Linked DNA regions of Allobranchiibius huperziae. The protein of the gene in region 1 interacts with the protein of each later gene in a pairwise test. Links are inferred from orthologs where the notes say so. Each region holds a gene or a part of one and is shown in the gene's direction. Other genes may lie near its edges. The genes, in order: eno and rpe.

What was found.
Region 2: the proteins of eno (region 1) and rpe interact in binary tests that used the Escherichia coli proteins (3 or more experiments, as listed by UniProt). The link is inferred for Allobranchiibius huperziae from one-to-one orthologs.

Annotation. Positions count from the first base shown.
Region 1 is NZ_JACCFW010000001.1:693,093-708,727, forward strand. The notes cover bases 1-2,795. They hold eno (phosphopyruvate hydratase), read left to right. Parts: upstream 1-655; coding sequence 656-1,936; downstream 1,937-2,795. Other genes in these bases: HNR15_RS03335 (MazG family protein), read left to right, coding at 1-503; HNR15_RS03345 (FtsB family cell division protein), read left to right, coding at 2,120-2,491; HNR15_RS03350 (DUF501 domain-containing protein), read left to right, coding at 2,500-2,795. Also shown: more of HNR15_RS03350, read left to right, coding at 2,796-3,003; HNR15_RS03355 (Ppx/GppA phosphatase family protein), read left to right, coding at 3,000-3,950; HNR15_RS03365 (ABC transporter permease), read right to left, coding at 4,179-4,988; HNR15_RS03370 (ATP-binding cassette domain-containing protein), read right to left, coding at 4,985-5,881; HNR15_RS18570 (histidine kinase), read left to right, coding at 6,030-7,229; HNR15_RS03380 (response regulator transcription factor), read left to right, coding at 7,222-7,899; HNR15_RS03385 (Bax inhibitor-1/YccA family protein), read left to right, coding at 8,020-8,934; HNR15_RS03390 (DUF1684 domain-containing protein), read left to right, coding at 9,034-9,645; HNR15_RS03395 (hypothetical protein), read right to left, coding at 9,658-9,957; HNR15_RS03400 (acetyl-CoA C-acetyltransferase), read right to left, coding at 9,990-11,213; HNR15_RS03405 (SGNH/GDSL hydrolase family protein), read right to left, coding at 11,360-12,451; HNR15_RS03410 (cystathionine beta-synthase), read left to right, coding at 12,571-13,947. UniProt on the Escherichia coli protein: Catalyzes the reversible conversion of 2-phosphoglycerate (2-PG) into phosphoenolpyruvate (PEP). It is essential for the degradation of carbohydrates via glycolysis.
Region 2 is NZ_JACCFW010000001.1:1,523,547-1,539,114, forward strand. Bases 5,944-8,671 are described here. They hold rpe (ribulose-phosphate 3-epimerase), read left to right. Parts: upstream 5,944-6,844; coding sequence 6,845-7,498; downstream 7,499-8,671. Other genes in these bases: HNR15_RS07285 (RsmB/NOP family class I SAM-dependent RNA methyltransferase), read left to right, coding at 5,944-6,833; ribD (bifunctional diaminohydroxyphosphoribosylaminopyrimidine deaminase/5-amino-6-(5-phosphoribosylamino)uracil reductase RibD), read left to right, coding at 7,884-8,671. Outside these bases: metK (methionine adenosyltransferase), read left to right, coding at 1-123; HNR15_RS07260 (primosomal protein N'), read left to right, coding at 301-2,421; HNR15_RS07265 (DJ-1/PfpI family protein), read right to left, coding at 2,495-3,106; HNR15_RS07270 (HAD family hydrolase), read left to right, coding at 3,151-3,855; def (peptide deformylase), read left to right, coding at 3,857-4,402; fmt (methionyl-tRNA formyltransferase), read left to right, coding at 4,399-5,325; more of HNR15_RS07285, read left to right, coding at 5,322-5,943; more of ribD, read left to right, coding at 8,672-8,900; HNR15_RS07300 (riboflavin synthase), read left to right, coding at 8,901-9,524; HNR15_RS07305 (nicotinamide mononucleotide transporter family protein), read left to right, coding at 9,521-10,216; ribA (GTP cyclohydrolase II), read left to right, coding at 10,218-11,465; ribH (6,7-dimethyl-8-ribityllumazine synthase), read left to right, coding at 11,462-11,956; HNR15_RS07320 (phosphoribosyl-ATP diphosphatase), read left to right, coding at 11,968-12,231; hisG (ATP phosphoribosyltransferase), read left to right, coding at 12,262-13,107; HNR15_RS07330 (PH domain-containing protein), read left to right, coding at 13,115-13,570; HNR15_RS07335 (nucleoside/nucleotide kinase family protein), read right to left, coding at 13,598-14,203; and 2 more genes. UniProt on the Escherichia coli protein: Catalyzes the reversible epimerization of D-ribulose 5-phosphate to D-xylulose 5-phosphate.

The DNA of each region.
Region 1 (15,635 bases):
AGACGCTCGAGGCCATCGAACGACGCGATCGCGCCCACCTCGCCGAGGAGCTCGGCGACGTCCTGCTTCAGGTGCTCTTCCACGCGCGTCTCGCGGCCGAGGACCAGCAGGAGCCGTTCGATATCGACGATGTCGCGGGCGGCCTCGTCGCCAAGCTGATCCGGCGCCACCCGCATGTCTTCGGCGACGGTGACGCCACCACCGCCGGTGAGGTCGAGGCCTCGTGGGAGCAGATCAAGGCCACCGAGAAGCCCGACCGGGACGCAGGCGACCTGTTGGCCGGCATCCCCAAGGGACTGCCCACCCTGCTCGTCGCGGAGAAGCTGCTGTCCCGTGCCGCCCGGCGGGGCGTCGACCTCGCGTACGACGAGTCGGCCGGTTCGCAGTTGCTGCGTCAGGTCGCCGAGGCCCGCGAGCGCGGGGAGTCCGCCGAAGCGTTGCTGGCCCGAGAGGTGCAGGCGGTGGCCGAGCGGTCACGGCCGCTGTCCCGTCCCGAGGAGTGACCGTGGCACAGGGAGGACCGAGAGCCACAGGCCGACCTGTGGCTTGGGGCCCTACCTGAGTCACGGTGGTTCTGCGCGCCGCGCGCGCCTGCCCTGCCGACGCCGTTAGGCTCGTGGATCAGTACGCCGTCCACCGACCTTGGGAGCCTGAAGTGGCCAGCATCGATGCAATCCTCGCCCGCGAGATCCTGGACTCGCGCGGCAACCCGACGGTCGAGGTCGAGGTCGCACTGGACGACGGCGTCGTCGGTCGCGCGGCTGTTCCCTCCGGCGCGTCCACCGGCCAGTTCGAGGCGGTCGAGCGTCGCGACAACGACAAGAAGCGCTACCTCGGCAAGGGCGTGCAGGACGCGGTCGACGCGATCGGCGAGGAGCTGGCCCCGCACCTGCTCGGCTTCGACGCCAGTGAGCAGCGCCTGGTCGACGCCGAGATGATCGGCATCGACGGCACCCCGAACAAGAGCAAGATCGGCGCCAACGCGATCCTGGGCGTCTCACTCGCCGTCGCGAAGGCGGCCGCCGAGTCGGCCGACCTGCCGCTCTTCCGCTACGTCGGCGGCCCCAACGCCCACGTGCTGCCGGTGCCGATGATGAACATCCTGAACGGCGGGTCGCACGCCGACTCCAATGTCGACATCCAGGAGTTCATGATCGCCCCGATCGGCGCGGAGTCCTTCCGCGAGGCACTGCGCTGGGGCGCGGAGATCTACCACAGCCTGAAGTCGGTGCTGAAGAAGCAGGGCCTGTCGACCGGCCTCGGCGACGAGGGCGGTTTCGCACCGAACCTGGAGAGCAACCGCGCGGCGCTCGACCTGATCCTGACCGCGATCGAGAAGGCCGGCTACACCCCCGGGAAGGAGATCGGTCTGGCCGTCGACGTCGCGGCCAGCGAGTTCTTCGACAAGGGCGGCTACCAGTTCGAGGCCACGAAGAAGTCGGCCGAGCAGATGTCCGCCTACTACGCACAGCTGGTGGCGGACTATCCGCTCGTCTCGCTCGAGGACCCGCTGCACGAGGACGACTGGGACGGCTGGAAGACCCTGACCGACCAGATCGGCCACCAGGTGCAGATCGTCGGCGACGACCTCTTCGTCACCAACCCCGAGCGACTGCAGCGCGGCATCGACACCGGCACGGCCAACTCGCTGCTGGTGAAGGTCAACCAGATCGGCTCGCTGACCGAGACCCTCGACGCGGTCACCCTGGCTCAGAGCAACGGCTTCCGCTGCATGATGAGCCACCGCTCCGGCGAGACCGAGGACACCACGATCGCCGACCTCGCGGTCGCCACCAACTGCGGTCAGATCAAGACCGGCGCGCCCGCCCGCTCGGACCGCGTCGCGAAGTACAACCAGCTGTTGCGCATCGAGGAGGAACTGGACGACGCGGCGACGTATGCCGGCGCCTCGGCGTTCCCGCGTTTCACCGCCTGAGCAGGGAGAGACACCGTCATGCCGCGCGACCCGCGCTCGACCCGGCCCGCGCAACCGCGTGGGAGCAGTTCGCGACCCGCAGCGAGTCGCCCCGCCGGGTCGCGGTCGACCCGTACACCGCGGGCTTCGTCGACGTCGGGCGGCGCCGCCCGGGCTGCACGCCCGCGTCGTACGCCGCGCTCGATGCGCCGGCTCACGGTGCTCGGCGCGCTCGTGGTCTTCCTCGCGGTGCTCATCACCCCCACGCTGCGCAGCTACCTGCGGGCCCAGGGCGACATCAACGGCATGCGCAGTCAGGTGGCCTCCCAGCAGGCCGACATCCGCTCCCTGCAGGCGCAGCAGAAGGAGTGGAACGACCCGGCGTACGTGAAGGCGCAGGCCGCCAAGCGCCTGGGTTTCGTGGCACCGGGCGGGACGCTCACGATCGTGGTCGACAAGCAGGGCACGACGCACCCCGTGACCAAGTCGGGCGTGGTGGCGGCGACCACGGCGTCCAGCACCCACCCGTGGTACGGGCAGCTGTGGCAGTCGCTGGTGCGCACCCCGCCCCGGTGACGAGTCCGATGACGACGAGCTCCATCGGTGAGGCCGACCTCGCGGCGATCGAACAGCAGCTCGGCCGGGTGCCGCGCGGCGCGATCGACGTGGCGGCCCGGTGCCCGTGCGGCTGCCCGGCCGTGGTCCGCACGCTGCCGCGGCTGCCGGACGGCACGCCGTTCCCCACGACGTACTACGCGACCTGCCCGCGCCTGACCGGCGCCATCAGCACCCTGGAGTCCCAGGGCATGATGCGCGAGATGACCGAACGGCTGGAGCACGACCCCGACCTGGCCGCACGCTACCGATCCGCGCACGAGGACTATCTGCGGCACCGCGCCGAGCTCGGCGATGTGCCCGAGATCGCCGGGATCTCCGCCGGCGGGATGCCGACCCGCGTCAAGTGCCTGCATGTGCTCGTCGCTCACTCGATGGCCGTCGGCCCCGGTGTGAACCCGCTCGGTGACGAGGCGCTGGCCGCGCTACCCGCGTGGTGGACCGGCGGTTGCTGCTCCCCGGAGGCCGAGTGACCCGGGTCGCGGCGGTCGACTGCGGCACCAACACCATCCGACTGCTGATCGCCGACAGTGACGGCGCTCGCCCGCCCGTCGACGTGGTGCGCCGGATGGAGTTCGTCCGGCTCGGACAGGGCATCGACGCCACCGGCCGGATCGCGCCGGAGGCCATGGACCGTACCCTGGCCACGGCTCGCGAGTACGCCGCCCAGTGCACCGAAAACGCGGTCACCGCAGTGCGATTCGTCGCCACCTCGGCGTCCCGCGATGCGTCGAACGCCGAGGAGTTCGTGGCCGGCGTACGCCAGGCCTTCGCCGCGTACGACGTCTCACCCGAGGTCGTCACCGGCGACGAGGAGGCGCGGCTCAGCTTCCGGGGAGCCACCGGCGACCTGATCGCGACCGGTGTGCCCGGCCCCTACCTGGTCGTAGATCTGGGTGGTGGCTCCACCGAGTTCGTTCGTGGCGGACGCACCGTGGACGCGGCGCTGTCCACCGACATCGGCTGCGTACGGATGACCGAGCGGCACCTGCGCTCCGACCCGCCGACCGCTGTGCAGATCGATGCGGCCACCCGCGACATCGACGCCGCCGTCGACCGGGCGCAGGCACAGGTCGGCTTCGACGGGGTCGCGACCCTCGTCGGGCTCGCCGGGTCGGTCACGACCATCACCGCGCACGCGCTGCAGCTGCGCGCGTACGACCCCGCCGTCATCCACGGCGCCAGCCTCCCGGTGGAGCAGATCCTCGCGTCCTGCCGGGCGATCCTGGCGGCGGACCGGGCCGAGCGGGCTGCCATGCCGTTCATGCACCAGGGGCGGGTCGACGTCATCGGCGCGGGTGCCCTCATCTGGAGCCGCATCGTGACCCGGTTGGCGCAGACCGCCGGGATGGAGCAGGTACGCGCGAGCGAGGCCGACATCCTCGACGGCATCGCGCTCTCACTGCTGCACACCGACTGAGGGACGTGTCGACTGGGGACGTGGCGTCGCACGCCCGCCCGCCCCGTCTGGCTAGCCTGTCTCTGCCCTCGTAGCCCAATCGGCAGAGGCAGGCGACTTAAAATCGCTCGAGTGCGGGTTCGAGTCCCGTCGGGGGCACTGGTCACGGACATCTCGAGACAGCGCGCCACACGGCCCGGTGGGTCCCCTGATCGCCCACCGGGCCGTGCTGTCGTCATGCGGCGCGGGTCATTTGACATCGCTGCGCCGCAGACGGACGACGCCTGCGATGAGTGGTAGGACCACCCACACGAGCCCTGCCACCCCCAGCTGTGCCCAGTTCTCGGCGGTCATCGAGGCATCGACCAGCGGACTGGTCGCCGAATTGAGGTCCAGCCAGGGCTGCACACCGTGCAGACCGTGCACGAGGTCGCCCACGATCGTCCATGCCTGGGGGAGCACGAGATAGGAGACGATCGCCGCGGGCGTGTTCTGCAGCACCAGGCCGAACGCGACCCCCTGCACGACGGCGAGCAGCTGGGCGAGCACCACGCCGCCGATCGTCAGGGCGTCCAACGACCAGGTCGGGTGGCCGCCGCGGAGCACCTCGCACAGCCCGGTCGCCACGACGGCGAGGAGGACGGCTGTCGCGAGGACGAGCAGACCGAGCAACGCAGCGGAGGCGAGCTTGGACCGGCCGACCCTCGTGCGATCCGGCTCGAGCGCGAACGTGACCAGACCCGTTCGCTGAGTCCACTCGGACGTCACGGTGATGATGCCGAGCAGCGGCAGCAGGATCGACTGCGGGATGACGGTCGCGGTCAGGAAGTCGCTCAGATCCTTGTGAGCGTCGGCAGACCCGGTGAAGATGACGATGCCGACGACGATGGCCGTGACCGCAGTGATGCCGATGAGCAGCCATCGGCCCGCGCGGGTGTCCAGGGTCTTGCGGAGTTCGACGTGCACCAGCCGGGTGAAGGGCACCGCGCGATCGTCGGGGGCCGGCAGGCGGGCCGGCAGCCGTGGTGCGGTGACCCGGGAGGTCTCTACGGTGGTCATGCTGGCACTTCCTCTCGTGCGTCAGCGGCGGTCAGCCGCAGGAACATGTCTTCCAGGCCCGCGGATCCCGCCGGTGCCAGAAGGGTCAGGACCACGCCGTGCCGGGCGGCGAGTGCGCCGATCTCAGCCGGGTCCGCGCTGACCCGCAGGCCGTCACCGTCGGTGACGGACTGCAGACCGGCGTCCGCCAGCACGCGTTCGAACGCCGGGTCGTCGGTCGAGCGCACCGTCGTGCCGGTGGCCTGCATCAGTTCGTTCTTGGGACCGCGGGCGACGATCTTCCCGCGGCCGATGACGAGCAGCTCGTCCGCGACGACCTCGATCTCGTGCAGCAGGTGGGAGGACAGCAGTACGGTGCCGCCCTGGTCGGCGTATCCGCGCAGCAGCGTGCGCATCCATCGGATGCCGGCGGGGTCCAGACCGTTGGCGGGTTCGTCCAGGATGAGCACCTCGGGGTCGCCGAGCAGGGCGTGGGCGATTCCGAGGCGTTGGCGCATCCCGAGCGAGTAGTTCCCGATGCGGCGCCCGGCCTCGGCGTCGGTCAGCCCCACCAGATCGAGCAGCTCCTCCACCCGGGTGCGCGCCAGCCCCATCGTGACGGCCCCGAGGGTGAGCACCTCGCGGCCCGTGCGACCCGCGTGCTGCGCGGACGCGTCCAGCAGTACGCCGACGTGGCGACCGGGGTTCGGCAGGGCGGCGTACGGGCGATCGAGCACGGTCGCCCGCCCGGAGGTCGCGGGCGTGAGCCCGCAGACGATCCGCATGCAGGTGGACTTGCCCGCGCCGTTCGGGCCGAGGAAGCCGGTGACGGCCCCCGGGCGCACGGTGAAGGACACGTCGTCGACGGCGGTGTACCCGCCGTAGCGTTTGGTCAGGTTCTCGACTGTGATCATGACGACCACGCTGCCGAAAGCCGCAGGGGTCGCACATCGGCCGTGCGCATACGGCGTGTGCGACTTCGGTAGGGGGTCGCCGGTCCGTCGGGATGGGATGCTGCGCCACGGAGGGCCCGGGCCCGTGATCCGCCCTAGGGTCGGCAGGGTGACGAGCGATGTCCGGATCCGGATGCCCCGGTGGTGGAGCGAGACGTGGCGTCTGCTCGCGTCCGCCGTGGTCGGCGCGTTGCTCTGGCTGGCGACGGTGGCCGACGGCACGACGGCTCACTACCACTTCCACGACTGGTGGCCCTACGTCGATCTCCTCGCGGGAGCGCTGCTCCTGCCGTTGTTGTTGCTGCGCCGCCGCCGGCCGCTCGCAGTCACGCTCGTCCTCATCGCGTCCACGGCGGTGGTGGCCAGCACGGTCGCCGCGGCCGGGATCGCGCTCATCTCCCTCTGTACGCATCGCGTGCGACGAGACATCGTCCTCGCCGGGACCGCCTGGATCGTCACCGGAGTGGTGTTCAGCGCGGTGCACCCCGCGGACACGGGGCTGGGCGAGCGGGTCACGAATCTCACGACCAGCGTGCTGTCGCTCGCGTTCGCCGTGGCGGTCGGACTGTTCATCGGAGCCCGGCGGGAGCTGGTCGCTCAACTGCACGAACGCGCCGAGACCGCCGAGCGGGAACGGGACCTGCGCGTCGCGCAGGCGCGGGCCGGAGAGCGGGCCCGGATCGCCCGCGAGATGCACGACGTCCTCGCGCACCGGATCTCGCTGGTCGCGATGCACTCCGGCGCCCTGGCCTACCGCGCGGACCTGCCCCCCGACCAGGTCCGCGAGACCGCGACCCTCATCCAGGAGAACTCCCACCTGGCACTGACCGAGTTGAGGGAGGTGCTGGGGGTGCTGCGCGATCCGGATCTGGACCAGAGTCAGGTGGCGGCTCCACTGCCCACCCTGGCGCAGTTGCCCGCGCTCATCGACCACGAACGTGAGGCCGGAGCGTCCATCGAGGCCGACACCGAGGGCGATCTGAGGTCGGTGCCGGAGCCGTTGTCCCGCAACGCTTTTCGTATTGTGCAGGAGTGTCTGACGAACGCTCGCAAACACTCCCCGACCTCGCAGGTCGCCGTCAGGATCGAGGTGGACAACGGCGCCGGCGTGCACATCGAGGTCAGCAACGCGATGGCGACGCCGTCGTCGGGCCGCGGCGCGGATGCGCCGACGCGCTCGGGCCTTGGCCTCATCGGTCTCACCGAGCGCGCGGTGCTGGCCGGCGGCGAGCTCACCTACGAGGTCGACCGGGCGCACCGTTTCCTGGTCCGCGCGTCGCTGCCGTGGGAGCGTGCCGGCCATGGTTGAGCAGGATGTGGGCGGCGTCGAGGTGGTCCTGGTCGACGACGAGGCGCTGGTACGCGCCGGATTGCGGATGATCCTGGGCGGCGCGCCGGACATCACCGTCCTGGCCGAGGCCGGCGACGGCCTCGAGGCACTCGACGTGGTCGCCCGGCATCGACCGGACGTCGTCCTCATGGACATCCGGATGCCGCGGCTGGACGGGATCAGCGCGTGCGATCAGATGGTGCGGCGCTACGCCGACGACGTCCGGGTCATCGTCCTCACCACGTTCGACACCGACGACCTGATCCTGCGTGCGCTGCGGGTGGGAGCCAGCGGGTTCCTGTTGAAGGACACGCCACCGGACCGCCTGGTGCAGGCCGTGCGGGCCGTCGCGGACGGCGAGCCGATGCTGTCGCCGACCATCACGGCGAGCCTGATGAGCAGGGTCGCCTCCAGCGGCGACGACGACCGCGGGGCCGCGGCACGCCACCGGCTCGATCGGCTCACCGACCGCGAACGGGAGGTGGCGATCGGGGTGGGGGAGGGTCTGTCCAACGCCCAGATCGGCCGGCAGCTCTATCTGAGCGTGCCTACGGTCAAGGCGCACGTCTCGCGGGTGCTCACCAAGTTGGAGGCGGCCAACCGCGTCCAGGTCGCGATCACCGTCCACGACGCGCGACAGAGCCGCTGAAACCGCGCGGTTCCGGTGCTCGCCGGGGTTCGCGGGGAACCGGCGGGCCCCCTCGATCGTCATAGGATGTGACGCAGGTGTGCGCCGATGGGGCGCACCGTCTCGGCTTCGGAGGAAGCAATGCCCACGAACCCCGTCTTCTCGCGTTTCAACCGCGAGCTGTCGCAGGGGAAGTACGCCGGGATCGGCCAGCCGCAGTTCGGTCAGCGCGGCCAGGCGACTCCTTACAACCCGCCGCCCCGCGACCCGTACGGCCCGCCTCCGGGCGGCTACGGCCAGCAGGCGCCGCAGGGATACGCCCCGCAGCCGACCTTCGACAAGCCGGAGCAGGGGTACGGCTTCCCGCCGGTGACCACCGGCCAGGGTCGTGCGATGACTCTCGACGACGTCTTCGTGCGCACGCTGACGCTCTTCGGTCTCCTGGTCGTCTCGGCCGCGGTCTCCTGGTTCATCTCACGGGGCGACCAGTCCGTGGGGCTCGCCATCTGGATCGGTGGCATGTTCGTCGGGCTCGGAATCGGGCTGGCCATCGCCTTCATGAAGAAGGTCTCGGTGCCGCTGATCCTCACCTACGCCGTGGTGGAGGGGCTCTTCGTCGGAGCGTGCAGCCAGTACTTCAACACGATCTGGCCCGGCGTGGTCGCCCAGGCCGTGCTCGGCACGGCCTGCGTCTTCGTGGCGATGTTCGCCGGCTGGAAGTTCGGCCTCATCAAGGTAACCGAGCGCAGCCGGAAGATCTTCTTCATGGCGCTTGTGGGCTACATGCTCTTCGGGTTGATCAACCTGGTGCTGCAGTTCACCGGTGTGCTCGGCGGCTTCGGGTTCTTCGGGATGGGCGGCATCGGCATCGCGCTGTGCCTGATCGGCATCGCGCTCGCCGCGTACTCCCTCGCCATCGACTTCGACTCCATCACCCGCGCCGTGCAGGCCGGGCTCCCCGAGAAGTACTCCTGGCTGATGGCGCACGGTCTGATCGTCACGATCGTCTGGCTCTACCTGGAGCTGCTGCGGCTGCTCGCGCGGATGCGCAACTGACGCCACCCGCACCACGCACAGGGCCGCCGCCCGGGGGATGTCCCGGGCGGCGGCCCTGCGTCGTACGTCGGTCGGTGACCCGTCCGTAGTCTCGCGGGCATGGACTCGCGCACCGCACTGCAACTGTCGGCCTGGCGTCGCGAGGTGGCCCAGCTCTACGCGCAGGTGCGCGTGAGCGTCGACCCGGCCGAGGGTCACGCACGTTGGCGCGCGGGAAGGGAGTCGTTGTTCCTGCACCACCCGCAGAGTCCGTTGGCCGCCGGAGACCCTCTGCGCCGCAGCGGGATCCCGGTGTGGCCCTACGACCCGGCTCTGCGGTGGACGCTCCCGCTGGAGCCCGCGGGCGCGCCGCACCAGCTCGCCATCGACTCGGGCGCCGACGGATCGACCAGCCTGAGCCTGGCCGGGTGGATCACCCTGCCGGACCCGTTCGATGCGCGCGTCGCCGTCTGGTGGCTGGACCAGTACGCCGGCGGCCTTTTCCTGCCGCTACGCGACGGCACCGCGGGCAGCACGTCGTACGGCGGCGGACGCTATCTGCTCGACACGGCCAAGGGCGCGGACCTGGGAGGCGCCGGGCAGGAGATGGTCGTGGACCTGAACTTCCTCTACCACCCGTCGTGTCGCTACGACGACCGCTGGGTGTGTCCGCTGGCGCCGGCCCAGAACATCATCGAGCAGTCCGTCGAGGCCGGCGAGCGGATGCCGTGAGGACGCGCGTCCTCAGGCCAACTGCGCGAGCAACTCGCCGAGCCGTTCGCTGAGGTGGGCGGAGCGGCCGCTCGCGCACGCGTCGAAGACCGCGACCGACAGCTGGTCGACCGCGGTCGCCGGACCGAGCTCCGGGATGTCCGCCGGGTCCAGTTCCGCGCACCGGGCGGCGAAAGTACGCACCGTGGCGGACAGTGCGTCCGCCCGGTCGACCGGCAGCTGACGCCACCGGAGGGTCACCCGCTGCAGGGCGCGCCGGACGTCGTCCGGACGCGGATCCTGCAGCAGGGCGACACCGCCGGTGCCGGCCATCGCGACGATCGAGCTGACCGAGATGTCCGAGGTCAGGACAGTCGCTCGTAGATGACGGCCATGCCCTGGCCGCCGCCGACGCACATGGTCTCCAGGCCGAACGTGCCGTCGACCTCGCGCAGCCCGTTGAGCAGGGTGGTGGTGATCCGGGCTCCGGTCGACCCGAACGGGTGGCCGAGCGCGATCGCCCCGCCGTGCACGTTGAGCTTGTCGAAGTCCATCTTCAGGTCGTCCGCGGACGGCAGCACCTGAGCGGCGAAGGCCTCGTTGATCTCGTAGAGGTCCATATCGGCGATGGTCAGGCCGGCGCGGTCCAGCGCCTGCCGTGACGCCTCGACCGGTCCGAGACCCATGATCTCGGGCGACAGCGCCGAGACGCCGGTGGACACGACGCGGGCCAGCGGGGTCAGGCCGAGCTCCTTGGCCTTGACGTCGCTCATCACGACGACCGCCGCGGCGCCGTCGTTCAGCGGGCAGCAGTTGCCGGCGGTGACGGTGCCGTTCTCGCGGAAGACCGGCTGCAGTGCCTCCACCTTCTCCAGGGTGACGCCGGCGCGGGGGCCGTCGTCACGGGAGACGACGGTGCCGTCGGGAAGCGTGACGGGCGTGATCTCGCGCTCGAAGAAGCCGGAGGCGATCGCGGCCTCGGCACGGTTCTGGCTGCTGACGCCCCACTCGTCCTGACGGCGGCGGCTGATGCCCCGGGAGCTGGCGACGTTCTCGGCCGTCTGGCCCATCGCGATGTAGATGTCGGGCAGCTGGCCGTCCTCGCGCGGGTCGTGCCAGGACGCGCCGGTCTTGGCGGTCTGCTCGGTGCGGGCGATCGCGTCGGCGAACTTCGGGTTCTGCCAGTCGGCGGAGGTGCCGCCGGCGCCGGAGAACGACGCGTAGCGCGACACGCACTCCACGCCGCCGGAGATGAAGACGTCGCCCTCACCGGCGCGGATGGCGTGCGCTGCCATCCGGGTGGTCTGCACGGAGGAGGCGCAGAAGCGGTTCACTGTGGAGGCGGGGACGTGGTCCAGGCCGGCGAGGACGGCGACGACGCGGGCCATGTTGGCACCGTGCTCGCCCCAGGGCTCGGCGCAGCCGAGGTAGAAGTCCTCCACCAGCGCGCGGTCCAGGCCGGGCACCTTGTCGAGCGCGGCCAGCACGGCCTGGGTCGCCAGGTCGTCCGGGCGGATGTCCTTCAGCGATCCCTTGAACGCACGACCGATCGGCGTACGGGCGGTGGAGACGATGACGGCCTCGGGCATTGCGGCACTCCTGGATCACTGGGGGATAGCTGGGGATTGCTCTCATCTGCCCGGCATGACATCGCTCGGACTGAGGGCGATCCTATGCGAGCGGTAACGGTCGACGAATGGCCCCGGTGGCGTGCTCGCCACGGGCCCAGGACCGCTTAGACGTCTGCGGTGTCGACGCTGGACTCGTCCCGCAGGTCGCCGTCCGCGGATCCCGCGTCGGGACCGTCGGCGGGCGCTCGCGGCTCGTCCTGCGTGTCGGGCAGCGGGGTCCGGTGCCGCCGCAACAGGACCGCCCAGCGGCCCTGCCGACTGCGGGTGTCGCCGCTGACCTCGGTGCCGGCGACCTCGGTGCCGGGGTCGCGCACGGCGTACGTGGCGGCGACGGAGACCGGGCTGATGCCCTCTCCGCGGCGTACGTCGGGGGTGCGATCGGTGTCCGCCGACGCGAAGCCGAGGGAGTCCAGGACGCTGGGCAGCAGTGCGGAAGCGGCCCGGGCGTAGCCGGCGGCCGACGGGTGGAAGCGGTCCTTGCTGAACATGACCTGCGGGGTGCTGCGGAACTCGTGCCCGAGCAGGTCGCCGAGGGAGACCGTGCGGCCGCCGTGCTCGACGACCCCCACGGTCTGGGCCGCGGCGAGATCGCGGGACCACCGCTGCGCCAGCAGTCGTAGCGGCTGGGGCACCGGCTCGATGACGCCGAGGTCGGGGCAGGTGCCCACCACCACCTGGCACCCCGCCTCGCGAAGCGCGACGACGGTCGAGGACAGGTGGCGGACCGAGGTGGAGCGCGCCATCCGCTGGGTGACGTCGTTGGCGCCGACCATGATGATGCAGACGTCGGGGTGCGGCAGCAGGGCCAGCGCCTGCTCGACCTGGCGGTCCAGGTCGGTGGACACGGCACCCACGACGGCGAAGTTGGTCAGTCGGACGGGGCGACCGGCGATAGCGGCCAGGGCGGTGGCGTTGATCGCGCCGACGGTCTGGTGCGGTAGGTCCGCGCCGAGGCCCTTCGCCGTGGAGTCGCCGAGCACCAGCAGGTCCAGCGGCACACCGGGCGCGGAGCCGTAGGTGCCCTGATCATCGGGTGCGCCGTCGAACGGATGCCCGACGATCCGGCGGGCCATCGCCGCCTCGCCCTTCAGCACCGCCCACCCCGTGACTCCGACGAGTCCCGCGCCGACGGCTCCGATGCCGCCGCCGTACGCCGCGCGCGCCGCGATCTTGCGTGCCCGTCGTGCTCTACCCATGTCGGTGCTGACCTCCTCTCGCGCGAACCGCGGACAGGTGCCCCTGCCCTGACCTGATCGTCTCATCCAGGGCGGGGACTGGGACGTCGTGGGCTGAATACGCCTGCGACCATGGAGGCATGAAATACGCCGAGCACATCGCCGACCTCGTAGGGGAGACCCCCCTGGTCAAGTTGAACCGTGTCACCGAGGGCATCGCCGCCACGGTGCTCGCCAAGGTGGAGTACCTGAACCCGGGGGGATCGGTGAAGGACCGGATCGCCTTGCGGATGGTCGAGGCGGCGGAGGCGTCGGGCGCACTGCTCCCCGGCGGGACGATCGTGGAGCCGACGTCCGGCAACACCGGGGTCGGCCTGGCGCTGGTGGCACAGCGCAATGGGTACCAGTGCATCTTCGTGTGCCCGGACAAGGTCGGTGAGGACAAGCGTGCGGTGCTGCGCGCGTACGGCGCGAAGGTCGTCGTGACGCCCACCTCGGTCCCGCCGGACCACGCGGACAGCTACTACTCGGTCTCGGACCGGATCGCGGCAGAGACCCCGGGCGGCTGGAAGCCGGACCAGTACTCCAACCCCGAGGGACCCAACTCGCACTACAGGTCCACTGGTCCGGAGATCTGGAGGGACACCGACGGTGCGTTGACGTCGTTCGTCACCGGCATCGGCACCGGCGGGACGATCACCGGCACCGGTCGCTACCTGCGCGAGGTCTCCGCGGACCGGGACGGCGGACGGGTGCGGATCATCGGCGCGGACCCCGAGGGGTCGGTCTACTCCGGAGGCACCGGCCGCCCCTACCTGGTGGAGGGCGTGGGTGAGGACATGTGGCCCGCGGCGTACGACCCGAGCGTGGTCGATGAGGTCATCCCGGTCTCCGACGCGGAGTCGTTCGCGATGACCCGTCGGCTGGCCCGCGAGGAGGGGCTGCTCGTGGGTGGCTCGTGCGGCATGGCCGTGGTCGCCGCGCTGCGGCACGCGGCGACGCTGCCGGCGGAGGCGACCGTCGTGGTGCTCCTGCCGGACTCCGGACGCGGCTACATGGGCAAGATCTTCGACGACGAATGGATGGCGTCGTACGGCTTCCTGCGCGAGCACACCGAGCGCACGGCCGGGGAGCTGCTGAAGCGCAAGGCGGGGGACATGCCGGCGCTGGTGCACACCCACCCCAGCGAGACGGTCCGCGACGCGATCTCGATCCTGCAGGAGTTCGGCGTCTCCCAGATGCCCGTGGTGAACGCGGAGCCGCCGGTGATGGCCGGCGAGGTGGCGGGCTCGGTGAGCGAGCGCTCCCTGCTCGACGCCCTCTACGCGGGGAAGGCGAGCCTGACCGATTCCGTGGGCAGCCACATGGACGAGCCGCTGCCGCTGATCGGCGCCGGGGAGCCGGTTTCGGAGGTCCGTGCGGCCCTCAGCGGCACCGACGCGGTGATGATCGTGCGGAACGGCAAACCGACCGGCGTCCTGACGCGGGCGGACCTGCTCGGCGAGTTCGCTGAATGAGCCCAATTCCCTGTGCTCGCAGGGAATTTGGGTCGGCGCGGGGCTCGATTTGCACACCGCGCGGAACGTGCCGTACTGTTCCTCAGGTCAGCGCGAAACGGGCTGGCGGATCCGGTTGGACGGGGCCACGCAGGCCCTGCTAACCTGGACCTTGTTCGGAGCCAAGTGCGCGAGGACCTCGGTCTGACGCCCAAGAGCCGAACAGAACCTGAGGATGACAGTTCCGGTCGATCGTCGCATTGCCGGCGGCTGACCGGATGCCTGATCGTTTCTTGATAACTCAACAGCGTGTCGAGTGATTGATGCCAGATTTTTTGTTTGGTTGATGTTGACGAAGTTTTATCTTCTGTTGATTTCAGCTGGGATTGGATTTTGCAGAATAGTTTTTTTTGGAGAGTTTGATCCTGGCTCAGGACGAACGCTGGCGGCGTGCTTAACACATGCAAGTCGAACGATGATGCTCGCAGCTTGCTGTGGGTGGATTAGTGGCGAACGGGTGAGTAACACGTGAGTAACCTGCCTTTCACTCTGGGATAAGCCTTGGAAACGAGGTCTAATACTGGATATGACTCTTGGCCGCATGGTTGGGGGTGGAAAGCCTTTTTGGTGGTGGATGATGGACTCGCGGACTATCAGCTTGTTGGTGGGGTTGTGGCCTACCAAGGCGATGACGGTTAGCCGGCCTGAGAGGGTGACCGGCCACATTGGGACTGAGACACGGCCCAGACTCCTACGGGAGGCAGCAGTGGGGAATATTGCACAATGGGCGAAAGCCTGATGCAGCGACGCCGCGTGGGGGATGACGGCCTTCGGGTTGTAAACTCCTTTCGCTCGTGACGAAGCCTTTCGGGGTGACGGTAGCGGGAGAAGAAGCACCGGCTAACTACGTGCCAGCAGCCGCGGTAATACGTAGGGTGCGAGCGTTGTCCGGAATTATTGGGCGTAAAGAGCTTGTAGGCGGTTTGTCGCGTCTGCTGTGAAAGCCCGGGGCTTAACTCCGGGTCTGCAGTGGGTACGGGCAGGCTAGAGTGTGGTAGGGGAGACTGGAATTCCTGGTGTAGCGGTGAAATGCGCAGATATCAGGAGGAACACCGATGGCGAAGGCAGGTCTCTGGGCCATTACTGACGCTGAGAAGCGAAAGCATGGGGAGCAAACAGGATTAGATACCCTGGTAGTCCATGCCGTAAACGTTGGGCGCTAGGTGTGGGCCTCATTCCACGAGGTCTGTGCCGTAGCTAACGCATTAAGCGCCCCGCCTGGGGAGTACGGCCGCAAGGCTAAAACTCAAAGGAATTGACGGGGGCCCGCACAAGCGGCGGAGCATGCGGATTAATTCGATGCAACGCGAAGAACCTTACCAAGGCTTGACATACACCAGATCGCAGCAGAGATGTTGTTTCCTTTTGGTTGGTGTACAGGTGGTGCATGGTTGTCGTCAGCTCGTGTCGTGAGATGTTGGGTTAAGTCCCGCAACGAGCGCAACCCTCGTTCCATGTTGCCAGCACGTAATGGTGGGGACTCATGGGAGACTGCCGGGGTCAACTCGGAGGAAGGTGGGGATGAGGTCAAATCATCATGCCCCTTATGTCTTGGGCTTCACGCATGCTACAATGGCTAGTACAGAGGGTTGCGATGCCGCGAGGCGGAGCGAATCCCTTAAAGCTGGTCTCAGTTCGGATTGGGGTCT
Region 2 (15,568 bases), 840 kb from region 1 along the record:
ATCTACCAGCCGACCGCCGCCTACGGCCACTTCGGTCGCACCGAGGCGCCCGGCATCCGGGACGCGTTCACCTGGGAGCGCACCGACCGCATCGAGCACCTGCAGAAGGCCGTCCGCGGGTAATACCCCACGAAGTTTCTCCCCCGCTTCGCTCCTCCGAATACTTCGCGAGGACCCCGAGGCGGGGCGCACCAAGCTTGTCCCACAGGTGGGGTCGTGGCGCGCTCTACGGAGCGCGCTACGACCCCATCTGTCGTACGCGCGGACGTGGTGTCCGTCCTGCCCCGTATAACTGAGCGCGTGGACGACGAGAGAGGTGCAGCGCAGGCGCCGAGCGAGCATCAGCTGGCGTTGCTGCACGCCGCCGCCGCGACCCGCCGTACGACCGCACGCGCGACCTCTTACGACGGTCCCGAACTCCCGGTCGCTCAGGTGGCCGTCGACGTGGGGCTGCCCCACCTGGACCGGCCGTTCGAGTACGCCGTGCCCGTCGACCTCGACGACACCGCCCTGCCCGGCGCCCGGGTCAAGGTGCGGTTCGCGGGCAAGGACGTCTCCGGCTTCGTGCTGGCCCGCGTCCGGGAGGCCGAGCACGTCGGGAAGCTGACGGACATCCGGCGCGTCGTGTCGCCCGAGGCGGCGCTCACCCCGGCGATCGCCCGGCTGTGCCGCGAGGTGGCCGACCGGTACGCCGGGACGTTCAGCGACGTCGTGCGCCTCGCCGTGCCCGCCCGCCACGCGGCCGCGGAGAAGGCGTTGGACGCCAAGGTGGAGGGTGCCGACGCCCCCTCACCCGACAACGGCGGGGAGGAACACGCCGCATCCGCCGCGCCCGATCCGACGAGCCCCGGGACGGGTGCCTGGGGGCGGTACCCCGCCGGCCCGGCGTTCCTGCACCGGCTGGGCAGCGGCGGCGCGCCGGCCGCCGCCTGGCTCGCAGCGCCCACCACCGATCCCGTGCTCGACTGGCCGACCGCGATGGCGCAGGCGGCCCGCGCGACGCTCGACGGGGGTCGCGGAGCGGTGCTGGTGGTGCCCGACCACCGCGACGTCGACCGGCTCGACGAGGCCCTGACCGAGCAGCTCGGACCCGGCCGGCACGTGCGGCTCACAGCGAGCCAGGGCCCGCAGGCGCGCTACACCGCCTTCCTGAAGCTGCTGCGCAGACACGTGCGCTGCGTCGTCGGGACCCGGGCCGCGGCGTTCGCGCCGGTGGCCGATCTGGGTCTGGTGGCGTGGTGGGACGACGGCGACGACCTGCTGGGCGAGCCGCGGGCGCCGTACCCGCACGTGCGCGAGGTGCTGCGGCTGCGCGCCGACCACGAGGGCGCCGGCCTGCTGAGCGGCGGTTTCGCCCGGTCGGTCGCGATCCAGCAGTGGGTGCAGCAGGGCGCACTGCAATCGGTCGACCTTCCGGTGCGCCGCGCGGCGGTGCCACGGGTGATCGTGGCCGGCGACGAGCGCGACGTCGAACGCTCCGGCGCCGCGGCGCGGGCTCACCTGCCGTCAGCGGCGTGGCGCGCCGCGCACGAGGCGCTGCAGCACGGGCCGGTGCTGGTGCAGGTGCCCCGCCGGGGCTACCTGCCGTCGTTGCGCTGCGACACCTGCCGCGACCCCGCTCGCTGCGCGGTCTGTCACGGCCCGCTGGCGTTGACGGGGTCGGGGCAGACCCCGGTGTGCCGGTGGTGCGGCGTCCCGGCGACCCCGTTCGACTGCCCCAACTGTCACTCGCACCGGCTGCGGGCGGGTGTCGTGGGCGCGCGCCGTACGGCCGAGGAGCTGGGGCGGGCGTTCCCGGGCGTGCCGGTCGTGCGCTCGGGCGCCGGTGAGGTGGTGGCCCATGTGTCGTCCTCGCCCGCGTTGGTGATCGCCACCCCGGGTGCCGAACCCGTTGCGGCGCAGGGCTACCGGGCGACGCTGCTGTTGGACGCGTGGGCGCTGGTCGACCGGCCGGTGTTGTCCGCCGGCGAGGAGACGCTGCGGCGATGGTGCGCGGCCGCCGCCCTGACCCGGTCGCACGACGACGACGGCGTGGTCGTCGTGTGCGGGGTGCGCGACGACGAACCGCTGCCCGTGGTGCAGGCGCTCGTGCGATGGGCGCCCGGGTGGCTCGCGGAGCGGGAGCTGGCCGAGCGGGAGGCGCTCGCGCTGCCGCCGGCCGTGTGGATGGCCGGTCTCACCGGCGATGCTCCGGCGGTCGCGTCGACGGACCGCGGCGTCGGCGACGGGTTCGAGCGGATCGGTCCGCTGGCACACCCGGAGCGCGACGGCACCGTTCAGGAGCGGCTGCTGTTGCGTACGTCGCTCGAGGACGGTCCGCGGGCGGCAGCCGCGCTGCACGCGGCGCGCGCCGGTCGCAGCGCCCGTAAGGAGCCGGGTAGCGTCACCGTCCGCGTCGACCCGGCGGGCGACCTGCTCTGACCCCACCCGTCGAGGGGTGGCGACCGAGGCCCACCCCTCGATGGTTGCGCTACCCCCGACGGAGAGGGACGGGTCAGACCGGGGGCTGCGGGTCGTACTGGATGCCGCGCCGCACCTGGCGCGCGCGCTCCTCACCGGCGAGCCGGCGTACGAGGTGCAGCGCCATGTCGATCCCGGCGGACACCCCGGATGCGGTGATCATGTCGCCGGAGTCGACGAAGCGGTCGTCCCTGCGGATCTCGATGCTCGGATCCAGTTCGTGCAACCGCTCCAGCGCTCCCCAGTACGTCGTGGCCGGTCGCCCCGCGAGCAGGCCCGCAGCGGCGTACACCAGCGAGCCGGTGCAGACGCTCGTGAGCAGCGGGACCGACTCGCGCTGATCGCGCACCCAGTGCAACTGCGCCTCGTCGACCAGCTGCGGCCTGGTGCCCTCGCCGCCGGGGTAGACCAGCACCTCCCATGACGGCGCGTCGGCGTAGGACAGCGGCGCGACCAGGGTGAGGCCCTTGGCGCACCGCACCGGGCCACCCTCGCGCGAGAAGCAGGAGACGTCGTACCCGTCGTCCGGGTACTCCCTGGTCCAGAACGACAGCACCTCCCACGGGCCGACGGCGTCGAGTTCCTCCACCCCGTCGAAGAGCAGGATGCCGATCTGCTTGCGCGCGGGCACGGTCTCGGTGGTCATGCCCCGATCGTGCCAGCGCGGGTCGCCGTTAGGCTCCCTTCACCATGAGTTCGAGCCTTCCGGAGTCCGGCGGATCCACCCTGCCCTCGCCCACGACGGTCGATCGCGACCCTCTCGCACCCGCGCCCGTGCTGGCCGTGGTCTTCGACCTCGGCAACGTGCTGATCGAGTGGGACGCGTACGCCGCCATCAGCACCGCCGTCGGCGACGAGCGGGCTCGGGCCTTCCTCGCCGACGAGACGTTCGACTTCCACGCCTGGAACATGCAGCAGGACGCCGGTCGCGCCTGGGAGGACGCCGAGGCCGACGCGATCGCCCGGCACCCGCACTACCGCGAGGAGATCCTGGCCTACCGCGAGCATTTCGAGGCCTCCCTGGTGGGCCCGATCGAGGGGACGGTCGCCATCCTGCGCGAGCTGCACGCCGCGGGGACACCCCTCTTCGCGCTGACCAACTGGTCGCACGAACTCTTCCCGGTGGCGCTCGCGCGCTTCGACTTCCTGCAGCTCTTCGAGGACATCGTGATCTCCGGCGAGGAGGGGATCGCCAAACCCGATCCGGAGATCTTCGAGGTGCTGGCCGAGCGGGTGGAGCACATCGGCGACCTGGAGGAGACGATCTTCATTGACGACCGACTCGACAACGTCCAGGCGGCCGTGCTCGCCGGGATGGACGCGGTGCAGTTCACCAGCCCGTCCGATCTGCGCGCGGACCTGCTCTTCCGCGGGCTTTCGGTGAAGGCGATCTGAGATGTCCGTCACCCCCATCCGCCTCTTCGGCGATCCGGTGCTGCGGACGCCGGCCGCACCCGTCACCGTCTTCGACCGTGAGCTGCAGACCCTCGTCGCCGACCTGACCGACACGATGATGAACGCGCCCGGCGCCGGTCTGGCGGCCCCGCAGATCGGCGTGGGATTGCGCGTCTTCACCTACTACGTCGACGGGCAGCTGGGGCATGTGATCAACCCCGAGCTCACCCTCTCCCCGGAGCTGCAGTGCGGACCCGAAGGGTGCCTGTCGATCCCCGACCTGCGCTTCGACACGACCCGGTCGTTGCGGGCCGTCGCCCGCGGCTTCGACATGCACGGCGAACCGGTGACCATCGAGGGCAGCGACATGCTCGCCCGCTGCTTCCAGCACGAGACCGATCATCTCGACGGCATCCTCTTCGTCGACCGGCTCGACCCGACCGCTCGTCGTCGCGCGCTCAAGGCCATCCGGGACGCAGAGTGGGCCGGGCTGCCCGGACCGATCATCCGCGACAGCCCGCATGCGACGTACGGACGTGCGCTGTGAGGGTCGTCTTCGCCGGCACGCCGCAGGTCGCCGTCCCGTCCCTGCGGGCGTTGCTCGACTCCGCGCACGACGTGGTCGGCGTCATCACCCGCCCCGACGCGCCCGCGGGGCGCGGGCGTTCGGTACGTCGTTCGCCGGTGGGTGTGCTCGCCGACGAGGTGGGCGTGCCGGTGCTCACGCCGCAGCGACCGCGTGATCCCGACTTCCTCGCGCAGTTGGCCGAACTCGCGCCCGACGTGTGCCCCGTGGTCGCGTACGGCGCGCTGGTGCCGCGGGTCGCGCTCGACGTGCCGCGCCTCGGCTGGATCAACCTGCACTTCTCGCTGCTGCCTGCCTGGCGCGGTGCGGCACCCGTGCAGCACGCGGTCATCCACGGCGACGAGGTCACCGGTGCCACCACCTTCCTGCTGGAGGAGGGCATGGACACCGGCCCGATCCTCGGCACGATGACCGAGACCGTGCGGCCGCGGGACACCAGCGGCGACCTCCTCGAGCGGCTGGCGACGGCGGGCGCCGGGCTCCTGGTGGCCACGCTGGACACGCTGGCCCAGGGTGATCTCACGCCGATGCCGCAGCCCTCCGAAGGCGTCTCGCTCGCACCCAAGATCTCGGTCGAGGATGCCCGGATCCGGTGGCACGAGCCGGCGTTCGCCGTCGACCGCAGAGTCCGCGGAGTCACGCCGGCACCCGGTGCGTGGACCACGTTCCGGGAGGAGCGGCTCAAGGTGGGGCCGGTGAGCCTCCTCGACGAAGAGGTGCGCGACGCTCCCGGCGCGATCCGGGTGGGCAAGGCGGGTGTCGACGTCCAGACCGGCGCCGGAGCCGTGCGCCTCGGCACGGTGCAGCCCCAGGGCAGGAAGGCGATGCCGGCGGCAGACTGGGCACGCGGCTCCCGGATCGGCGAGGACGAGGTGCTCGGATGAGTGACGACGGCGGCGGCTACCGCGACGCGAAGGGGCGTCAGCGTCCCGCGGCGCGACGTCGCTCGAACGACGGTCGCTCGGCTCAGCGACCCACCGATCGGCGGCGTTCGGGTGACCCCGCCCGGCGCGTCGCCTGGCAGGTGACCCGCAACGTCGCGGACGGCGCGTACGCCAACCTCGACCTGCAGAAGCTGCTGCGCGAGGCCGGCCTGCACGGCCGGGACGCCGGTTTCGCGACCGAGCTGACCTACGGCGCGATCCGGATGCGCGGGCTTTACGACCCGATCATCGAGCGCTGCGCCGGCCGTCCGGTCGCGCAGATCGACGCACCGGTGCTCGACACGCTGCGGCTCGGTGCACACCAGCTGCTCGGCATGCGCGTGCCCGCGCATGCCGCGGCGTCCGAGACGGTGGCGCTGGCGCGCGAGGTCAATGGAGCGGGCGCCGCCGGCTTCGTCAACGCCGTACTACGCCGCGTCAGTGAACGCACCCGCGAGGAGTGGGTCGCCGAGGTCATCGCCGGCCGGGAACCGTTGGAGCGCCTGTCGATCGAACACTCCCACCCGATGTGGGTCGTTCGCGCGATGCGTGCCGCTCTGCTCGAGCGTGGCACGGCCACCTCCGACGACGTGGACGAGCAGCTGCTCGCGCTGCTGCAGGCCGACAACGCGCCACCCCTGGTGTCGCTGGTGGCAAGGCCCGGTCTGGCAACCGTGGAGGAGCTGGTCGCCGCGGGCGCTCACGCCTCCCAGCTGTCCCGGGTGGGCGCGGTGCTCGACGGAGGCGATCCGGCGCAGATCGACGCCGTACGCCGGATGCGTGCGGCCGTGCAGGACGAGGGCTCCCAGCTGCTCACCCTCGCGCTGGCCGAACCGGGTCTGGTCGAGGGGCGCGAACACCAGGAGTGGCTCGACCTGTGCGCCGGGCCGGGCGGCAAGACCGCACTGCTGGCGAACCTCGCGGCCGAACAGGGCGCTGTCGTCTTCGCCAACGAGGTCAGCGAGCACCGGACCACGTTGGTGCGCAAGTCACTACGCGCCACCCTCGAAGCAGGGATCGAGGTGATGATCGGCACCGGTGACGGGCGCGACCTGGGCGTCGAGGAGCCCGACACCTACGAGCGCGTGCTCGCCGACGTGCCCTGCACCGGTCTGGGCGCGCTGCGCCGCCGCCCGGAGGCGCGCTGGCGGCGTACGCCGTCCGACGTCACCCCGTTGGTGACGCTGCAGCGGCAGCTGCTGCTGTCGGCTCTCGCCACCACCCGGCCGGGCGGCGTCGTCGGCTACTCCACCTGCAGCCCGCACCTGGCCGAGACCTCTCAGCTGGTGGCATCGGTGGTGGAGCAGACGGGGGCCACTCTGCAGGACGCTCGCCCGCTCTTCCGCGACACCGCGGGCGCGCCGATCGAGCACCTGGGCAACGGTCCCGACGTGCAGCTGTGGCCTCACCTGCACGGCACCGACGCCATGTACTTCGCGCTGCTGCGTAAGCCGGAAACCCAGGACTGAGAGGACATTTCGTGCAGATCGCGCCGAGCATCCTGTCCGCCGACTTCGCCAACCTGCAGGCGGAGCTGCAGCGGATCTCCCATGCCGACTGGGCCCACGTCGACGTGATGGACGGGCATTTCGTGCCCAACCTGACGCTGGGCGCGCCGGTGGTGGAGGCGCTGGCCAAGGTCAGCCCGATCCCGCTGGACTGCCACCTGATGATCGATGACCCCGACCGTTGGGCCACGGACTACGCCGAGGCCGGCGCCGGCAGCGTCACCTTCCACATCGAGGCCGCGCACGACCCGGTGCGGCTCGCCCGCGCGATCCGCGCGGCCGGTGCGCGGGCGAGTGTGGCCATCAAGCCGGGCACGGAGTTCGCGCCGTACGAGGAACTGCTCGACGAGGTCGACATGGTGCTGGTGATGACCGTCGAGCCGGGGTTCGGCGGCCAGTCCTTCATGGCCGACCAGATGCCGAAGGTGGCGCAGGTGCGCGAGGCCGTCCGACGTCGCGGCGGCGAGATCTGGGTGCAGGTCGACGGGGGAGTCTCGACCGAGACCATCGAGCAGTGCGCCCGGGCCGGTGCCGACGTCTTCGTCGCGGGATCGGCCGTGTACGGCGCGGACGACGCGGCGGCGGCGATAGACCGCCTGCGCGAACTCGCCCAGAACTGCTGCTGATCGGCCGGCACCCGCGGTTGTCAGCGTCTTTCTGGTGCCGACGTCGGAGATCCGCTGACAACCGGTCCGCGGCGAGCGGCATGGTGACGCTGCGGTAACATCGCTGCAGAACGTGCTCCGGGGTCGGTGTAATTCCGAACCGGCGGTGACAGTCCGCGACCCGGTCCAGCTTCGATCAGTGGGCCGGTTGACCTGGTGGAATTCCGGGACCGACGGTGAAAGTCCGGATGGTAGGCAGCACGTGACCCGCTTCGGCGGGTCCGCGACACGCGTGTCGCGACGGAGCGCACCCTTTCGGGGGCTGCGTCCCGTCGCGGACCGCTATGTCGCCCATCGCCCTGGAGCCCGTGCCCGACCGGCCGGCCGACAGGAGTTGTGAAGCGCGATGGACACCCGATCCCGCGACGAGACCTTTCTGCTGCGCGCCCTCGAACTGGCGCAGCGCGGTCCGGCCGTCGACGCCAATCCTCGGGTGGGATGTGTTGTCGTCGCAGGCGATTCGGTCGTCGGGGAGGGATGGCACGACGGCGCCGGCACTGCGCACGCCGAGGTCATGGCCCTCGGCGCCGCAGGCGATCGGGCACGGGGAGCCACGGCGTACGCCACCCTCGAACCCTGTGCTCACGTCAGCCGCACCGGCCCGTGTGCCGAGGCGCTCGTCGAAGCCGGCGTACGCCGGGTCGTCTACGCCCAGTCCGACCCCAATCCCGCCGCCCGGGGTGGCGCCGCCGTGCTGCGCGACGCGGATGTCGAGGTGTCGGGCGGGCTCCTTGCAGCGGAGGCTGCCGCGCTCAACGCCCACTGGACCTTCGCCGTCGAGCACGAACGCCCCTACGTCACCTGGAAGTTCGCCGCCACCCTCGACGGGCGCAGTGCCGCGGCCGACGGCAGCAGCCGGTGGATCACCGGCGCGCAGGCCCGCGCCGACGTGCACCGACTGCGGGCCGGGGCGGGCGCTCTCGTGGTCGGCACCGGCACCGTCCTGGCCGACGACCCCGCACTGACGGTGCGTACGCCGGACGCGCCCCGCCGCCCGCCGACACGGGTGGTCGTGGGGGAGCGGGAGATCCCCGCCACCGCAATGGTGCTGGACGACGCCGCCCCCACGGTGCAACTGCACAGCCACGACCCGCACCTCGTGCTGAAACAGCTGCACGCGCAGGAGATTCGGCACGTGTGGCTCGAGGGCGGCCCCACCCTGGCGGCGGCCTTCCTACGGGCCGGGCTGGTCGACGAGGTCGTCGCCTACCTGGCGCCCGCGCTGCTCGGCGACGGCCCGACGGCGGTCGCCGGACTCGGCATCGGGTCCATCGACGGGATCCGCCGCTTTCAGCTGACCGAGGTCACCCGGCTCGGCGACGACCTGCGGCTACTGCTGCACCCGACGACGAAGGAAGCCTGAATGTTCACCGGCATCGTGGAGGAGCTCGGCTCGCTGGGATCGATCGAGCACGGCAGCGATTCGGCCGTCCTGCGCATCAACGGCGCGACCGTCGTGTCCGATGCGCGGCACGGCGCGTCCATCGCGGTCAACGGCGTGTGCCTGACCGTCGTCGACCACGACGAGCACGGGTTCACCGTCGACGTGATGGCCGAGACGCTGCGTCGCTCGAGCCTCGCCGGGATCGCGCCCGGCGACCCCGTCAACCTCGAGCGCGTGATGCCCGCCGACGGTCGCTTCGGCGGGCACATCGTGCAGGGCCACGTCGACGGCACCGCGCGCGTACTGGGTCGCGAGCCGGGGGACCGGTGGACCGTCGTACGGATCGAACTACCGCATCAGCTCTCGGCGTACGTCGTGGAGAAGGGGTCGATCACCGTCGACGGCGTATCCCTCACCGTGGCGTCCGTCGACGAGGACAGCTTCACCGTCTCGCTCATCCCCACGACCCTGGCGCTGACCACGCTGGGCCATCGCGCGGTCGGCGAGCCGGTCAATCTCGAGGTCGACATCCTCGCCAAGTACACCGAGCGCCTGCTCGCCGGACGCCTCGGCGCCCGGTCCGCCACCGAGGAGGACGCATGAGTTTCTTCCAGAACCTGTACGACGCGCACCTGACCATCTCCGGTCACGTGATCACCTGGCGCGAGATCGTCGGCAACCTCTTCGGCCTCGCGTCCGCGCTCGGCGGCATGCGCCGCAAGGTGTGGGCCTGGCCGATCGGCATCGTCGGCAACGCGCTGCTCTTCACGGTCTTCTTCGCGGTGGGCTTCACCGGTCACGGCGGCCAGGTGCTCTTCGGGCAGGCCGGGCGGCAGGTGTTCTTCATCCTCACCTCGGTCTACGGCTGGTGGGCATGGCGCCAGACCAAGCGCACCCGCAGGCAGGACGCGCCGGCGGTCGACCCGCGCTGGGCCACGGCCGGCGAACGGGCGGCGTACGTCGGGGTGTGGCTCGTCGGGCTGGTCGTCTGCTGGTGGCTCTTCAAGCTCATCGGCGCCGGGTTCCCCGCCCCTTGGTACTACTACTGGTGCGACGCCTGGATCTTCATCGGCTCGATGATGGCCACCTTCGCGATGGCCCGCGGCTGGAACGACTTCTGGCTGATGTGGCTGGCCGTCGACCTCGTCGGCGTGCCGGAGCTGATCAAGTTCCAGTACTACCCGTCGGCCGTGCTGTACGCGGTCTACGCGGCGTTCGTGATCTGGGGCTTCTTCGTCTGGCTCAACGTATCCCGACGGGACGCGCTGGTCCTCGAGCCGACCGGGAGCGTGTGACATGCGGCTCGCGACGATCGACGCCGCGCTGGCCGAACTGGCGCTGGGCAGACCGGTGCTGGTGGCGGACGACGCCGACCGGGAGAACGAGGTCGACCTGGTGATGTCCGCGGCGGTCGCCGAGGAGTCCTGGATGGGTTGGGCCGTGCGGCACGGCTCGGGCGTCGTCTGCGCGCCGCTGCCGGGCGAGGTCGCCGACCTGCTGGCGCTGCCGCCGATGGTGCGCGACAACCAGGACCCGAAGGGCACCGCCTACACCGTCTCGGTGGACGCGGCTCGCGGGGTGAGCACCGGCATCAGCGCTGCCGATCGCACCGCCACGGTCCGCGCGCTGGCCGACCCAGCCGCGACGGCGAGCGACCTGACCCGGCCCGGGCACGTCTTCCCGCTGCGCGCCCGCCCTGGCGGCGTGCTGGAGCGGCCAGGCCACACCGAGGCGGCCGTCGACCTGTGCCGTCTGGCCGGCCTGCCCCCGGTGGGGGTCATCGTCGAGTTGGTGCACGACGACGGCTCGATGATGCGGCTCGACGCTGCACTCGACCTGGCCGAGCGCGAGAGCCTGCTGACGATCACCATCGCCGACCTGGTCGCGTGGCGCCGCCGACAGGACCGGGTGCGTGCGGTGGCCCGCACGACGCTCCCCACCCCGCACGGCACCTTCGCCGTCACGGCGTACGTCGACCGGCTCACCGGCGCCGAGCACCTGGCCCTTACCAGCCCCGCCGGGCCCGGCGACGGACTCGTGCGGGTGCACTCCGAGTGCCTCACCGGCGACGTCTTCGGATCCCGACGGTGCGACTGCGGTCCGCAGCTCGAGGCGGCGATGGAGCGCATCGGGCGTGACGGCGGCACCGTCGTCTACCTGCGCGGACACGAGGGCCGCGGGGTCGGGCTCGCCGACAAGCTGCGCGCGTACGAGCTGCAGGACGGTGGATACGACACCGTCGATGCTCAGACCCGGCTCGGTCTGCCCGTGGACGCGCGGGAGTACGACGCCGCGTCGGCGATCCTGCACGACCTGGGGAGCACCGGCGTCCGACTGCTCACCAACAACCCACGGAAGGCCGAAGCGTTGCAGGAGTTGGGGGTCGACGTCATCGAGATGGTGCCGCTGCATGTGGGGCAGACGACGGAGAACGAGCGCTACCTGCGCACCAAGCGCGAGCGGCTCGGCCACACGCCGCCGCTGGAGTCGGTGTCCCCCGTGCATCCCACCGACCTGACGACCGGTCACGGGGTGTCGGCATGAGCGGGCACGGAGCCCCGACCGTCACGACCGACGCCACCGGCCTGCGGGTCGCGGTGGTCGCCGCGTCCTGGCACGAGCGGGTGATGAGCGGGCTGGTCGACGGCGCGCGGCGCGGACTGTCCGACGCCGGGGTGGCGGACGACGACGTCGAGCTCGTGCGGGTGCCCGGCAGCTTCGAGCTGACCGTCGCCTGCGCGCGTCTCGCACCGTCGTACGACGCCCTCGTGGCGCTGGGGGTCGTCATCCGCGGCGGCACACCGCACTTCGACTACGTGTGCCAGTCCGCGACCCTGGGGCTGACCCAGGTCAGCGTGCAGACCGGGGTGCCCGTGGGCTTCGGCCTGCTCACGTGCGACGACGAGCAGCAGGCGCTGGCGCGGGCCGGGCTGCCCGGGTCGAGCGAGGACAAGGGCCACGAGGCGGCGACGGCGGCCGTGGCGACCGCAATCACGCTGCGGACGCTGGCCCGGTCGACCTCCATCGCACCGTAACCTGGCTCCTCGTGAAGACGTTCGAGCAGTTGTGGTCCGAGCTGGCCGAGAAGGCGCGCGAGCGACCGGCCGGATCCGGCACCGTCGCGGAACTCGACACCGGTGTGCACGGCATCGGCAAGAAGATCGTCGAGGAGGCCGCCGAGGTGTGGATGGCCGCCGAGCACGAGGGCGTGGAGCGGACGGCCGAGGAGATCAGTCAGCTGCTCTACCACCTGCAGGTGCTGATGCTGGCGCGCGGGCTCACGCTCGAGGACGTCTACTCCTACCTGTGATCCTCTGACCGGCACCGACGAAGGACGACCATGCTGAGAGTGGCGATGCCCAACAAGGGCGCGCTCGCCGAACCCGCCGCCGAGATGCTGCGCGAGGCCGGTTACCGCGGGCGCCGCGACGCCAAGGAGTTGGTGATCCTCGACGCCGACAACGACGTCGAGCTGTTCTTCCTGCGCCCGCGCGACATCGCGGTGTACGTCGGGCAGGGCACCCTCGACGTCGGCCTCACCGGACGCGATCTGCTGCTGGACTCCGGCAGCCCGGCCACCGAGTGCCTGCCCCTCGGGTTCGGTGCGTCGACCTTCCACTACGCCGGGTTGGCCGGCGGCGTCGCCGACGTCTCCCAGCTCGAGGGTCGCCGGGTCGCGACCAGCTTCCCGGGTCTGGTGCGCGCCGACCTGAAGAAGCACGGGGTGCACGCGGAGGTCGTACGCCTCGACGGTGCGGTCGAGACCGCCGTGACCCTGGGAGTCGCGGACGTGATCGCCGACGTCGTCGAGACCGGCACGACGCTGCGCAACGCAGGGCTCGAGGTCTTCGGCGAGCCGATCCTGCAGAGCGAGGCCGTGCTGGTGCAGCGCACCGACGCCGACTCCAATCCGCTGCTGGCAGTGCTGATCCGGCGTCTGCAAGGCGTGCTGACCGCTCAGCGTTACGTCATGGTCGACTACGACATCCGACGCGAGCTGGTCGAGCAGGCGTTCGCGGTCACGCCCGGGCTGGAGAGCCCGACCGTGTCGCCGCTGCACGACGAGCAGTTCGTCGCCGTGCGCGCGATGGTGCCGCGCCGCTCCACCAACGCGGTGATGGACGAGCTCTACGAGATCGGTGCTCGCGCCATCCTCGTCACCGAGATCGCGGCCTGCCGATTATGAGCATCCGATGACCACCACCTCCGAGCCGTACGCCGTCTTCCGTCCGCGGCGCTCCCGCGTGGTGGCCACGGCGGCAGCGGTCGCGTGCGTGATCGCCTTCGCGATCGTGGGGCTGACGGTCCCGCGCGGCGGGGTGACCGGTTGGGCCGGCATCGACTCGGTGATGCTGACGCTCTTCGGGGTGCTCATCGCCGCGTTCCTGATGCGGTACGCGCTCGTGCGTGCCGTGCCGACCGAGCGCGGCCTGCAGGTGCGCAATCTGCTCTCGACGCGCACCATCGAGTGGGTGCAGGTGGTCAACGTCCAGTTCGGCGGTGGCCAGCCCTGGCTCGTGCTGGAACTCGACGACACCGAGCACCTGGCGGTGATGGCGGTGCAGCGATCCGACGGGCCGCACGCGCAGGCCGAAGCCGGTCGGATGGCGGCCCTGGTGCAGGTGCACTCGACCGTCCAGGACCACTGACCCGGCGATCCCTCGCCGATCCGGAGCTCAGCCGGTCTCGATGGTGAGGTGGGCGTGCTCCGGTGTCCCATCCGCGTCGAAGAGCGACGTCTCCTGGGCGGCCCACCGCTCCCAGTGACCGGCGAAGCCCCCACCGTCGCGATCCTCGCCGCGCCGCCGTCGCAGGTCGGTCGGTGCCTGTACCCACACCCGCACATCGGCGTACGCGCGCGCCGCACCGATGCTGGACCCCACACCCTCGACCACGACGTACCGCTGGGGCGGCACCACGAGGGTCTCGGCGTAGGCGCCCGCGACCCAGTCATAACGCCGGTACGACGCCCGGTCACGTCGCGCGAGCGGCGCCAGCACCTGCTCCACCAAGAGCGGGACCGCCCGGGCCAACCCATCCCACCCGGGGTAGATGTCGTCCATGTGCACCACCGGCGCGTCGTCGAGCAGCGGCGCCACGAGCGCCGCGAGGCTGGACTTGCCGGCGCCCCCTCGCCCGTCGATCGCGACGACCACCGGTCGAGGGGCCGCTTCGAGCTCCACCAGTTCGGCAATCGAACGCGCCCACGCCGCAACTGCGTTCGCGTCGCCGGCGCGCGCGTCGTTGGCTCCCCACACGAAACTCTGCGCACCGACGTCCATGACCCCACCGTAGGCTGGCGCGCGTGACTTCAGCGGTGCGCGTGATCCCGTGCCTCGACGTCGACGCCGGGCGCGTCGTGAAGGGCGTCAACTTCGTCGACCTGCGCGACGCCGGCGATCCCGTCGAGTTGGCCCACGGCTACGAGGGCCAGGGCGCCGACGAGCTCACCTTCCTCGACGTCACGGCCAGCTCCGCCGCGCGCGACACGACCTACGAGGTGGTCGGCCGCACCGCCGAGCAGGTCTTCATCCCGCTGACCGTCGGCGGGGGAGTGCGCACCGTCGCCGACGTCGACCGTCTCCTGCGCAGCGGCGCCGACAAGGTCGGCATCAACACCGGCGCGATCGCCCGGCCGGAGGTCATCGCCGAGATCGCCGACCGCTTCGGTGCGCAGGTGCTGGTGCTCTCGGCCGACGTACGCCGCGCCGCCGACGGCCACTTCGAGATCACCACCCACGGCGGTCGCACATCTGCAGGGTTGGAGGCCGTCGAATGGTGCGTGCGCGCCGCCGCGCTCGGTGCCGGGGAGATCCTGCTCAACTCGATGGACGCCGACGGCACCAAGGACGGCTTCGACCTGGAGCTGATCCGCGCCGTACGCCGGGAGGTGTCGGTGCCGCTCGTCGCCAGCGGCGGAGCGGGTGCGCCGGAGCACTTCGTGCAGGCGGTCGACGCGGGAGCCGACGCCGTCCTCGCCGCGTCCGTCTTCCACTTCGGCGAGCTCACGATCGGCCAGGTCAAGGACGCCCTGCGGGCAGCAGGCCACCCCGTCCGCTGAGACATCGTGTCGTCGCGCGCCCAATAGAGCGCGCAACGACTCTCATCGCTATACCCCGCGCTTGGATTCCCGGTACGCCGCCACGTCGAGGTCAGCTCCGTCGAACGTCACCTCCGCGACCCCGTCACGACCGAACACCGACAGGAAGATCTCCCCGGGCCGACCCGTGAGCACCACACTGCCGTGCTCGTCCTTCGGCTTGCGGATCGAACGCCGCCCCACCCCCGGCGCATCGGCCACGACTCCCACCCGTACGTCGCGCATCGCGAGCCGGGCGACCTGCGGCAGGTTGTCCCACAGCGCCTGGGACAGCTGTGGCGAGAGCTCGCGCCGCTGCCACGACTCCCCGCCGCGCAGCACGTCCTCGTGGTGCACGAAGAACTCGCCCAGGTTGCTGAGCATGTCGATCTTGGCGATCCGTGCGGGATGCCACACCGGCGGACCCTGCCGGATCTGCTCGACCAGGCCGGGGAAGTCCTTCGCGGCCAGCTCGCGCTGGATCCGTTCGGTGCGGTCGGCGAGCGCCGGCAGCACCGCACCGAGCGCGGCGTCCGGTCGGCGTTCGCGCAGGATCAGGTGGGCGGCG